DNA from 2 places in the Leuconostoc sp. LN180020 genome. Region 1 is predicted to be linked to the other one. Evidence: riboswitches for the same ligand, from Rfam matches in the RefSeq annotation. Region 1 holds a riboswitch; the other holds the start of a gene.
The links. Region 1 has a riboswitch for FMN ahead of ribD (bifunctional diaminohydroxyphosphoribosylaminopyrimidine deaminase/5-amino-6-(5-phosphoribosylamino)uracil reductase RibD). Riboswitches for the same ligand answer to the same signal wherever they lie in the genome.

Region 2: another riboswitch for FMN. It lies ahead of FAZ25_RS08500 (ECF transporter S component); the one in region 1 lies ahead of ribD (bifunctional diaminohydroxyphosphoribosylaminopyrimidine deaminase/5-amino-6-(5-phosphoribosylamino)uracil reductase RibD).

The regions. Positions count from the first base shown of each region.
Region 1 covers NZ_CP039736.1:1,504,043-1,510,224, reverse strand. Annotated here, with positions in the region: gene FAZ25_RS07795 (LCP family protein) at 1-701, shown strand, start outside; gene FAZ25_RS07790 (AI-2E family transporter) at 745-1,740, shown strand; FMN riboswitch at 1,831-1,977, shown strand; gene ribD (bifunctional diaminohydroxyphosphoribosylaminopyrimidine deaminase/5-amino-6-(5-phosphoribosylamino)uracil reductase RibD) at 2,092-3,135, shown strand; gene FAZ25_RS07780 (riboflavin synthase) at 3,120-3,719, shown strand; gene ribA (GTP cyclohydrolase II) at 3,709-4,911, shown strand; gene ribH (6,7-dimethyl-8-ribityllumazine synthase) at 4,935-5,408, shown strand; gene FAZ25_RS07765 (ATP-binding protein) at 5,495-6,182, shown strand, end outside.
Region 2 covers NZ_CP039736.1:1,658,315-1,664,496, forward strand. Annotated here, with positions in the region: gene rpsA (30S ribosomal protein S1) at 1-817, opposite strand, end outside; gene cmk ((d)CMP kinase) at 913-1,590, opposite strand; gene FAZ25_RS08495 (brain acid soluble 1 family protein) at 1,609-2,157, opposite strand; gene FAZ25_RS08500 (ECF transporter S component) at 2,234-2,818, opposite strand; FMN riboswitch at 2,885-3,020, opposite strand; gene FAZ25_RS08505 (pseudouridine synthase) at 3,072-3,821, opposite strand; gene scpB (SMC-Scp complex subunit ScpB) at 3,814-4,413, opposite strand; gene FAZ25_RS08515 (ScpA family protein) at 4,406-5,182, opposite strand; gene FAZ25_RS08520 (hypothetical protein) at 5,164-5,517, opposite strand; gene xerD (site-specific tyrosine recombinase XerD) at 5,551-6,182, opposite strand, start outside.

The DNA.
Region 1 (6,182 bases):
TTAACATACCGATTAACTATTTTGCCATGGTTAACATGAGTGGTTTGGGAGATGTTGTTGATCAATTAGGAGGTGTCAAAGCCAAATCACCATTGAGCTTTAAGTTTAGCCAAGACACGGCGCATGAGGACGGTAATAATTTGTACGATTTTACCGAAGGCAAAACAAGCTTTGAATACGCTGCAGACGGCGAAAACTTTAAAAAGTATGACAAGATGGATGGCAAGGCGGCGTTAGCCTTTTCACGTATGAGATATCAAGATCCGCAAGGCGATTATGGTCGTACGCAACGCCAACGAATTTTGTTGCAGGCCATTATGACAAAAATTAAATCTGATCCGTCAACGATTCTCAATACGAAGTTTATTAGTGCCACAACTAAAAACATTGCATCAAATATGAAGATGTCGGATATGTTGGCACTCGGCTCAAATTATATGAATGCGACAAAGACAATTGACTCATATACAGTTCAGGGTGAAGGTGAGATGTATGACGGTGTATCTTACCAGCGTGTGACAACGGCGCAACGACAGGCTATTACTAACAAGTTGAGAGCAGCACTTGAATTAAAACCTGAAGATACTGGTTCGGAATTTGGTAGTACAGTGACAGAATCACAGATTGCACAAGTGGGTTCTGCCGATACATTATTCTCACAATTCAATACAAAATCGAACGAAAATTTGACATCTAACTAATCTTGTCATGTACTAAGTTAGTGTGTTAAAGAGGGAGCACTACATGAACATATTTTCATCATTTCAAAATCGCCGATTCTATCGGTATTTTGTTTTGTCTGTCATTATTTTACTGATTGTTTTACTCAAACAGTTTATGACGTTACTGTTATTAACAATTATTTTTTCTTATCTTGCGATGAATGCTGGCAAAAGGGTGCAACGCGTGACACGCCTGTCACGGTCATTATCAATTGCGCTTGTTTATATCGTCGTGATGGCTTTTATCATCTGGGCTGTCGAACACGGGGCAAATACTGTTGCACATCAAGTTAAGAGCATGATTCACTTAGCAACCGATTCTAGCTGGCACACAACGGGTATTTTTAAAGAAGTTTACAAAAATATTCAGCAGTACAGTAACTCCTTGAATACAGAGCAGTTAATCTCTAAAGGATTTACCCAATTGAATCAAGTTGGACACGTCCTTTATGAACTGATTTTGGCGTTACTGTTTAGTTTTATATTCAGCATGACTTACCCACAATTACGGTCATGGTCTATGACTTTCATACATAGCCCTTATAAAAGATTTTTTGGTGAGTTTTATATTATCGTGCATCGCTTTATCATTATTTTAGGCCGTTTATTTGAAGTCCAGCTAATGATTTGTGTAATTAACACGATTGCAATGGTTATCGTATTAACCTTTTTGAATTTCCCTTATTTAATTGGTTTTGCGATTTTGATTTTCATCTTAGGTTTGATTCCGGTTGTCGGTGTGCTTATTTCACTTGTACCGCTGACAGTGACCGCGTTTATTATCGGTGACTGGCATACAGTATTGGTTATATTGGTTGCTGTTGCTGTAATTCATTTTATGGAGTCATATTTTTTACATCCGCACTTTATGTCACAACGCACGCATATGCCAATATTAGTTATTTTACTTAATCTAATTATTATGGAAAAAGTTTTTGGTGTTTGGGGTTTAATCATTGGGTTGCCAATCTTAACATTCTTGTTAGATTTCTTCCGAATACAAAAATTCAAAGCGTAATATCAGAATAATTTGTTTACAGCGTACATTATTGTGCGTTTTTTTATTGACATAGCATTGTTCAGATGTTAATCTGTAAAGGTTAAATTAATTAATCTTCGGGGCAGGGTGTAATTCCCGACCGACGGTAAAGATCTTTAAGATCTAAGTCCGTGACCTGCATTATTTATTAATAATGCAGTTGACACAGTGTAATTCTGTGACCGACAGTTAAAGTCTGGATGGGAGAAGATTTAAAATAATAGACTTAGCTAGGATAAGTCTGTCTTTTTTGAATCGATCTAAATACTTTAAACCCGATGTTAATAAAATACGTCGGGTTTTTTGTCCTGAACAAACAGGAGGTAAAAGATGGATGATTTAACATATATGGCATTAGCAGCAAAAGTAGCTGCCAAAGCAGGACCAGATGAAACATATGAAAATCCACGCGTCGGAGCAATTATTGTTAAAAATGGGCGGGTCTTGGCGACTGGATATCATCATTCTTTTGGCGCAGCGCATGCTGAAATTAATGCTTTTGAAAATTTAAGGGATCAAACATATATTGTTGATTCAACGATGTATGTCACATTAGAGCCGTGCTTTGTCACGGGAAAGGTAGGTGCGTGTGCGTTAGCAATAGCCCAATGGGGAGTCAAACGTGTTGTAGTTGGTAGTTTTGATCCTAATCCCGATACACATGGACGTAGTGTTACATTTTTAAGACAAGCAGGTATCCGTGTCGATGTTTTGGGAACAGAAGATAGTCAAATATTAAATCCCGCATTTTATCATTATTTTGAAAGACATTTACCATATGTACAGTTGAAACTAGCGGAGTCTGCTAATCACTTTGTGGCGTCTTCACAAGGACAATCCACAAAAATTACAAATCGGTTAGCTGACATTGATGTGCACAAAGAGCGTGCTAGTAAAAGTGCTATTCTAATTGGTAGTGAAACTATGTTGATTGACCAACCAAATTTAACAGTCCGACATGTACCAATAAATCATCAACAACCTTTAAGGGTAGTGATCGATCGACGTGGCCGCTTACAAAATAAAATGGATCGAGCGACAAATAATTGGTTAATCTTCACGACAAACACGGACTTTGCAAAACAATATGACAACGTTCTTTTAATGTCACATGGTTTACTTAGTGTCCTGACAAGTTTAGCTAGTAAGAATATTCAGTCTGTTATGGTAGAGGGTGGGCCGTCATTGATTACAGCATTCTTAAAAGCGAATCTCTGGCAAGAATTCATTGTTTATACAGCAGATAGTATATTACCTGAAGACGGGGTGCCCAGTGTACAACCATTGTTTAATTCAGTGTCTTCATATCGTGTGGGTAATACGCTTAAGAGTCGTTATCTAAATGATAGGAGTGTGTCATGTTTACAGGAATAACACAGACAGTGGGTCAAGTTATAACAAATGAAAGTCTCAAAAAAAATAATCAGCATATCACAATTGAAACAAAAACGCCCTATTTTTCAGAGGCAACTATCGGTGATAGCATAATGGTCGACGGCGTATGTTTAACTATTACTCATAAAACAGACCATACTGCTAAATTTGGTATTATGAGACCAACTTATGAAACAACCATTATTGGTGATTACATGATGAGACAATCAGTTAATCTTGAAAAGGCAATAAGTGCGGGGGAGAGATTTGATGGCCACTTTGTCCTTGGTCATGTTGACGGCAAAGCTGAAATTGTGAATAAGCAGGTGATAGATAACACGATTTTACTTAGCTTCAAGCCTAAAGAGTCTATCTTGATGAGAGAAATAGTTGCTAAAGGTTCTGTCGCAATATCAGGCGTAAGCCTCACGGTGATTGAAAAAACCAGTCAGACGTTTCAAATTGGATTGATTCCCCATACGCAGTTACAAACAACATTATCAAAATTAACTGTTGGTCATTGGGTAAATATAGAAACGGATATTTTGGCTAAATATATGACAGGAGGGCAATATGTTGGATAATGTTGTTGAACAAAGCGTGCGAAAAGCAGTTACTGCCCTAAAACAAGGCGCATTTGTGATCTTGACTGATGACCAAAATCGCGAACACGAGGGTGACTTAGTAGGACTTGCATCGTTTGTGACACCTGAACGAATCAATAGTGCATTGACATTGGCTCGTGGTGTGCTGGCCGTTCCTATGAGTAAACAACGCGCAGATAAGCTAGGTCTGAGGCAAATGACAGACCATAATTCTGAAAAATTTGCCACACAATTTACCGTCAGTGTTGATCATATCATGAGCACGACTGGTGTATCCGCTTTTGAACGGGCAAAAACTATTCGTGAGCTTGCAAATCTTAGTGCGTCAGCTGAAGATTTTGAGACACCGGGACACGTATTTCCTCTAGTAGCTAACGAAGGTGGCGTGTTATCAAGGCAAGGGCACACAGAAGGGGCTGTTGAATTAGCCAAAATTGCTGGAGTACCACCGATTGCTTATATTATTGAAATTCTTGATAAAGACGGTCAAATGGCCCGAGAAAAAGCATTAGAAAGTTTGGCAGAACAGGAAGGCATGATTAAATTGGCGATTTCAGATATCGTTGCCTTTAAACAAGCCCAAAATCAGTATCACGTTAAAGAAGGTGTGACTGTGAATCTGCCCAGTACCTATGGCAGCTTTCAGATGACTGACTATAATACAGGTGACAAAGAACCGGCTCTGTTGATTCGTAGTCAAACACAAACTGCGACGACAAATAACCCTTTAGTTCGGCTCCATTCTGAATGTGCGACGGGCGATATATTTGGCTCATATCGCTGCGATTGCGGACCGCAACTTCAAGCATCATTGCGTCAGATTAATGAAGAAGGTGGTGCGCTTTTATACCTTAGACAAGAGGGACGAGGTATTGGACTCGCAGAAAAACTGAAAACGTATGTTTTGCAGGAAAATAATTATGATACCTATGAAGCCAATGTCCACCTAAATCATGCACCGGATGAAAGAGACTATCAACAAGCAGCAGAAATTTTGAAACTAGCTGGTCTAACGAAAATAAGATTGTTGACCAACAATCCAGATAAAATCAATCATTTAAAAGTGGCTGGCATTGAGATAGTTGACCAAGTTCCGTTAATTACTGGGATAAACGATATTAATAAGCACTATCTTGCGACGAAGAGAAAAAAATTTAAGCACATACTCTAAAAATAGAAACCGAGGAAATGACAATGATATACACAGGAAAATTAACAGGGCATGAAGAACGGCGTATTGCCATCGTAGTTAGCCGCTTTAATTCATTAGTGACTGAGCCTTTATTAAAAGGCGCGCGGGATACATTAAGTATGCATGGTGTTGACGATCATCACATCAGTGTTTTCTGGGTTCCAGGTGCTTTGGAGATTCCTATGGTCTCGAGTCAGTTGGCAGAATCAGGTATGTTTGATGGGATTGTCACATTGGGCGCAGTTATTAAGGGCGATACAGATCACTACAATCTTGTCATCAACGGCGTAGCAAATGGGGTATCTCAAGTTAGCTTAAGTACGAATATGCCTATCGTGTTTGGTGTCTTAACAACAGATACACTAGAACAAGCGCAACAGCGTGCAGGTGCTAAGGCAGGAAATAAGGGTGCTGAAGTCACGGTAAGCTTGTTAGAAATATTAAGTTTATATGATGACATAAAACAACTGTCTTGACAATATTGGTTATAATTTTAAAATATCTGATTTAAGCGTATACTTAAACCAGATATTTTCTTTTGCTTTAATTGGGGGCATATATAATGGCGCAATTTATTCAAACAAAACATGGGAAACCAGTTTCAGTCAACTTGAATCAACTATTATCACATCACTTACTCATTACCGGTATGACGGGTAGTGGTAAATCAAGCACCTTGTTAAGCTTGGCTGAACAATTACAACGTGAAAATCACATTGGTATTATTTTTGATGCGACCGGTGAATTTAATCACTTGCATGATGCCATTATTTATAAGTTAGGTGTTAACGCTAACTTGCCGCTATCACAGTTATCGGTTGATAATATTGCTCGGATATTATCTTTTGATGCATCAACGCTGTATAAAAAATTGGTTGCCGCAGTGCAGTCTTTAAAAATAAATCAGAATATAATGCATCAATCTGGTACTTATATCAAAATCAATCAAGAGTTGACAACGTATAACAAACGGGTACAAGCTTTACGTTATGCTGGTAGCGATTACGATGCATCAAAATTGGCTGATCAAATAACAGAGGAATTTATTCAACCACTAAAGAATAGCACAGCCAATTTTAACTTCTTAGGTCAGCAATACAATCATGCTGAAATTCAGAAATATTGGGATGATATTTTACATGCTAAATTACTATTATCCAACCGTCACACGCAAAAAGTCTTTGGTTTACCTCATTCTTTCGCTAATAGTGATCAAGATAATGAAACACAATTTGATTTAATCTATGTGT
Region 2 (6,182 bases), 150 kb from region 1:
AAGGTCCACGCTGTGTTGCCTTGATTGACAATGAAATACGACCCTTTTCAGTGTCCAAAGCCAAAATCTTGACGTTAACCTTGTCACCCTTTGTCAAAACATCGGCTGGGTTCTTGACACGATCATGTGAGATTTCTGATACGTGAACCAAACCATCTACACCACCCAAGTCAACGAAAGCACCGAAGTCTGTCAAGCGAGCAACAGTTCCTTCAACCACTTCACCAACTGACAACTTACTAAATACTTCAGCCAACTGAGCAGCACGTTCTTGCGCAGCAACAGCCTTACGTGACAAAATCAAACGTGCATTAGCAGCGTCAATTTCAATAACTTGTGCTTTAATATCTTTGTTCTTAAATTGGTTCAAATCAGAAACGAAGCGTTCTGCAACCATTGATGCTGGCACGAAACCGCGTACGCCGTTAACCATGACAATCAAGCCACCGCGAACTGCATTAACAACCTTTGCATCGACAGTGTCGCCTTCAGCAAAGTCCAAGTTTTCCCATGCTTTGCGTGCATCTAAACGCTTCTTTGACAACAAGTAAGCTACGCCTTCCTTGTCGCTAGTAACATTAGAAATAACAACAGCTTCAATGCTGTCTCCAATTTTCAATTCGTCTGCCAGGTTGATGTTACGATCGTCTGAGTACTCACGTGCTGGCACAACTCCTTCTTCACCGGTAGACAAACCAACAACCGCTTGGTTATCATTATCAATGGCTAAAAGTTCACCAGTGACAACATCTCCCACCTTAATTTGATCTGCTGCGCTTTCGAGAGCTGCTAAGAACTCGTTGTTTGTTTCACTCATGACGTCTAACGTCCTCCTACAATTTACACTATGGGTATAGTTTACCAGAATAATTGCCACTTGTATAGTAAAAAACAGCGTTTTCACGCTGTAACTTAGGGTTTCTGTTTTTTTTCAATAATCTTTGTAATCTCTGATACTACAGCTTGGATACTTTGTCCGGTAGTATCTACCAAAATCGCGTCTTTTGCCTGTATCAAAGGACTGATCGCTCGATGAGAGTCTTTGTAGTCTCGTGTTTCAATATCACTTTTTAGTGTTTCTAAATCAACTGTCATGCCCTTGGCTTTATTTTCTTTGTAACGTCGCTCTGCTCTTTCTAACACACTAGCTACCAAGAAAATTTTAACTTGAGCATTTGGTAACACCGTTGTCCCAATATCACGTCCATCCATAATGACATTTTGACTATTGGCTATGTCACGTTGGCGACGAACCAAGTCTGCTCGGACAGCTTTATAAGAAGCAATCAACGACACATTATTAGTGACTTCAGTCGAACGAATCGCCTCTGTCACTTCACTATCGTTCAGAAAAACACGCTGCGTTGGCACTCCGGGCTCAAAACGAATCACTGTTTTTGCAAGTAAATCAACAACACCTTGTTCATCTTCATAAGCCAGACCTGCCTGTTTAGCGGCTAAAGTCATGGTGCGGTACATGGCTCCGGTATCGACATAAACATACTTTAAATTTGTTGCTAATATTTTAGCAATTGTTGATTTTCCAGCCGACGCTGGCCCATCAATTGCAATCTGAAAATTGTGACTCATATCAACCTCTAAAATTAGTTATTTAACATTTAGTGTTCTGCCAGCATATTGTGTATAATTATTCACTGACAAACCAGGATTAAGCGCAATGACTTGATCCGTTGTCATGCCATGTGTCACGGCAAAATTATATAGTGTTTGGCTAGCGCCCAACACTGCTGAATTAGTTGTTGGCGTACTTGGTGCCGTCGGTGCACTGCTGGCAGCTACTTCACTTGAAGCCGCAGCTGGCGCTTCTGTGCTACTAGCCACTGTTTCCGATGAACTTGCTTGTTCTGAGGAACTTTGTGCTGATGTCTCAGATGATTGTTCAGATGAAGCTTTTTGAGACTGTGATGTCGACTTTTTACTAGTTGCTGTCGCTATCTGCTGTGGCGTTTTCTGGTGATCAAGTGCACCATAAATGGGCACACTTGATAAAATAGCAAATCCCAAAACAATCAAAAATATTTTAAAGCCCTTATGCTTATGGCTGCTTCTATCTGATTGGCGCGCAAATTCAGGCTCAACTTTTTGTTTTTTTGAACGTGCCATACGGCTCATGTTATTTGGGTCAAAATCGCTCATAATAAAACGACCTCCATTATAATAGGTTCACTTAAAAGTTTACCACATTGAGGTCGTCTCTGTTTATAACGTTTCATTAAGATATCACTTTACGTTGCATCGGTTTCAGAACCGAAAGCACAATAATACTTGTTAGCCCCCAAATAATGCCTTGTGCAATATTGAATGGTATCACCATGGCTATAAAATAACGTCCCAGGCCAATAATTCGCGCAATGTCAAAATGTGCAAACTGCGAATAAAGTGGCACAGCAACGAACCAATTCATCAACACAGCAGCAACAGTTAACCCAACTGTTGCTATGATTATTGCTAATAATTGGCGTGGGAATTGACGCGTTTCAAACATTGGCATGACCCAAAACATTAACAAGGTAAATACCATTACTGCTACTAAATTGACAGGCAACCCCAGATAGGTATTAATTCCCTCATTTGCCAAAATGAGCTTTAAGACTGTTCGCAGTATGACAACCCACATAGCGGCCGTGACATTAAGCCAATAACCAGCTAGTAAGACAGGCACAATGGAAAAATCAAGCTTTAAGAAATCCGCTCCCGGAATCAAGGGTACCTGCGGAAAAAGCATTAGACCAAATGAGATTGCGCTTAAAATAGCAATCAAGGTCAGATGCTGTGTACGTGTAAATGAAATAGACATATTCTTTGCCTCAAAAAAACTGCACAATTTGTCAGGGTATCACAAAAAGGCAGTCTTAACTTTCTTTTTTAACTTCTTTATACCCGACTTTACGGTCGGCTCTGGAATTTGACCAGATCAGCTGTTTGCACAGGTCGCGGGCTTACCATGTTCAACATGTCTCACCGCCGGTTGGGAATTACACCCGACCCTGAAGTAATATTTAATTTTACAACTGATATCATAACAAAATTACTGATTAAAAGCAATCTATTTATTTTCTACGATAATTTTTATAATCCTGTGCTTTGAGTCGTTTAACCTCAACACCAGTTAATTTACGATATTCACCGGACTGTAAGCCAATTAAATCAAAGAAAGCATATTGTTCACGCGTTAATTTATCCACTGGTAAGCCCACTTTTTGCAGCATATCTTTGACTTGATGATTACGTCCTTCATGAATAATAATACGTACCATACTAGTTTTTTTATCTTTGTCGACACGTTCAATCGTGACACGAGCTGGCGCTGTTTTTCGGCCTTTGATGATAACGCCTTGCTTCAAAGGCGCTAATTTTTCAACAGTCGCAATCCCAGACACCTTAGCAAGATAAATTTTGTCGACACGTGACTTTGGATGCATTAATTGGTTAGCAATAGTGCCATCGTTAGTCAGTAACAAGGCGCCAGTCGTATCATAGTCTAGTCGTCCAACAGGGTAAACACGTTGATCAATATCTTCTAGTAAGTCCAGAACTGTCTTACGACCCTTCTCGTCGCTAGTTGTGGTAACGACACCACGGGGTTTATTCAATAGGTAATAAACTAGCTTTTCACGTCCTTCAATCGGCGCACCATCTACTTCCACAGTGTCATGTATGCCAACTTTGACACCAAGTGTTGTGACAGTCTCACCATTGACTTTGACACGCCCCTCAGTAATCATTGTTTCAGCTCCTCTTCGTGAAGCTAGCCCCGCTTGGGCAACAACTTTTTGTAAACGCATTTCTTCTTCAGACATTTTTTTGCCCTTCTTTCATTTCTAAATTTTCTGATTCCAGTACGTTTGCAAATAATGTCCCACCATCATCAACATCTAACGTTTCAAAATCAGGTAACGGTGGCAACTCAGTTAACGACTTGAGACCAAAATAATCTAAAAACATCGCTGAAGTACCATACATAATTGGCCGTCCCGGTTCATCTTTTCGCCCAGTTTCAACAAGCAACTGGCGTAACATCAATTTTTGAAGCGTGCCCGCCGACTGTACACCACGAATTTGGTCAATTTCCACACGTGTCACAGGTTGTTTATAAGCTACGATAACTAATGTTTCAAGTTGTGCTTGGGAAAGTGTGGCATTGTCAGGTGCATCAAAAAAGTTTTTAACTATGCCCCCTAAGCTAGGCTTGGTGACCAATCGGTAAGCGCCATCAGTTTCTCTTACTTCTAGAGCGCTCATCGTGTCATTAGCATATTTATTAGCTAATTGTTCAATTAATGCAATCACTGCCGGCTTATCAAATTGTGTTATTTGGCATAACGCTTGACTAGTAATCCCTTCATCGCCAGCCACAAATAACAAGGCCTCTATTTGCGCTAAATTATTCATCATCACTTAATGTCTCAATTTCTAAAAAAATATCAGCTGATGCATCAGCTTGGTGAAACGAAATTTTAGTTTCCTTAGCCATTTCAAGTAAAGCCAAAAAAATCATAACCATTGCTTCCTTATCAGCCATATTCTCAAACAAGTCATCAAAGGCTATAATTGCGCCTCTGGGTTGTCCTTGTAGCTGTTGGGCAATATAATCAAATGCCATCGTTAACGTAAATTTTTCACTGACAACACGTCTACTAATTGGTTGTTGCTGCCTTTTTTTACGTAAAAGATGTTCAAAAGCAACTTGTAAATCTATCAGTTCAAGCCCTGGTGCGAGCGGCTTTATTGCCATTTGATTGAATTCCGGTGACAAGGCTGGTAAACGCGAAAATGATTGTTGGTTGGTATTTTCGCGTTCTCGCAAGGATTCACTTGCCACTTGAAATTGCTTGTACGTTAACAATTGCAACATTAGTGTCTCTTTAGGATCAAGAAAATCCATTTCAATATCGTCAACTTCAATTGTGTCATTTGGCAGTAAATCAGATGATTTAATTTGAACAAGCGTTGCTGCCATGACCAAATACTCACTAGCAACATCTAATTGCATGCTCTGTTGTTTTTGAATGAATGATAAATATTGTTCAGTTATCACAGCAATAGGCAGATCAAAAATATCTAATTCCGCTTTCTTAATAAGATGTAGCAGCAGATCTAATGGCCCCTCAAATTCACTTAATTTGATTGTTAAACGCTGAGTCACAATGTTCTTCTCCATTTATTAATCAACTTTTGATTATCCAAAGTACCCATTAAGAAAACATCTGGATTTTGTTTCTGAAACTCAGTGAGCATAGCAAAATAATGGCTCGCTGAACGTGCCTCCGGTGTCAATGCTAGATGACGAATGAGTACAATGTCTTTTTTTAAGAATTCTACACCCAAAACGCCTTGCGCTTGTTCTTCACCACGCCAAATATATAATCGTCTTGTATCACGGTCATTATACCAAGCGATTTCAGCGTTAAGATGTTGTAATTCTCTTAGACCTGGTAGTAATGATAAAATACCCATCACTGTTTTTTCATTGTCATTTCTTGCCTGCGTTAACATATATTCTCCTGTATCACTACTAGATGACCCTGTTTATGCGCGTGGGTGGTACTCATCGTATACTTCACTTAATCGCTTTTTTGAAATGTGAGTATATATTTGAGTTGTCGAAATGTCGGCATGGCCTAATAACTCTTGCACAATACGTAAATCAGCACCATTTTCAAGAATATGCGTTGCAAAAGAATGACGCAATGTATGCGGTGAAACATCTTTTGTAATGCCAGCTTCCAGTACCAATTTTTTAATAATCTTCCAAACACCTTGCCTTGTTAACTGACCACCACGATCATTAACAAATACGTAAGGTGACTCTTGTGCTTTTAACAGCGTTAAACGAGCACCAGCAAAGTATCGTTCTAACCAATCAACTGCCACTTCACCGATTGGTATAATCCGCTCTTTATCGCCCTTACCAAGCGTCTGAATGAGGCCTAATTGTATATGTAAATCACTCATTTTCAGATTAACTAGCTCACTCACACGCAAGCCTGTAGCGTACATCACCTCTAATAAGGTCCGATTTCGCATCCCCAAAGGTGTACTAGGTACTGGCACGCCTAAAAGTGTATCAATTTCTTCAAAACTTAAAACTGCGGGTAAATGTGCGGCTTTCTTAGGCGGCTTTACATGACTCATTGGATTATGCGTAATCATATTTTCCT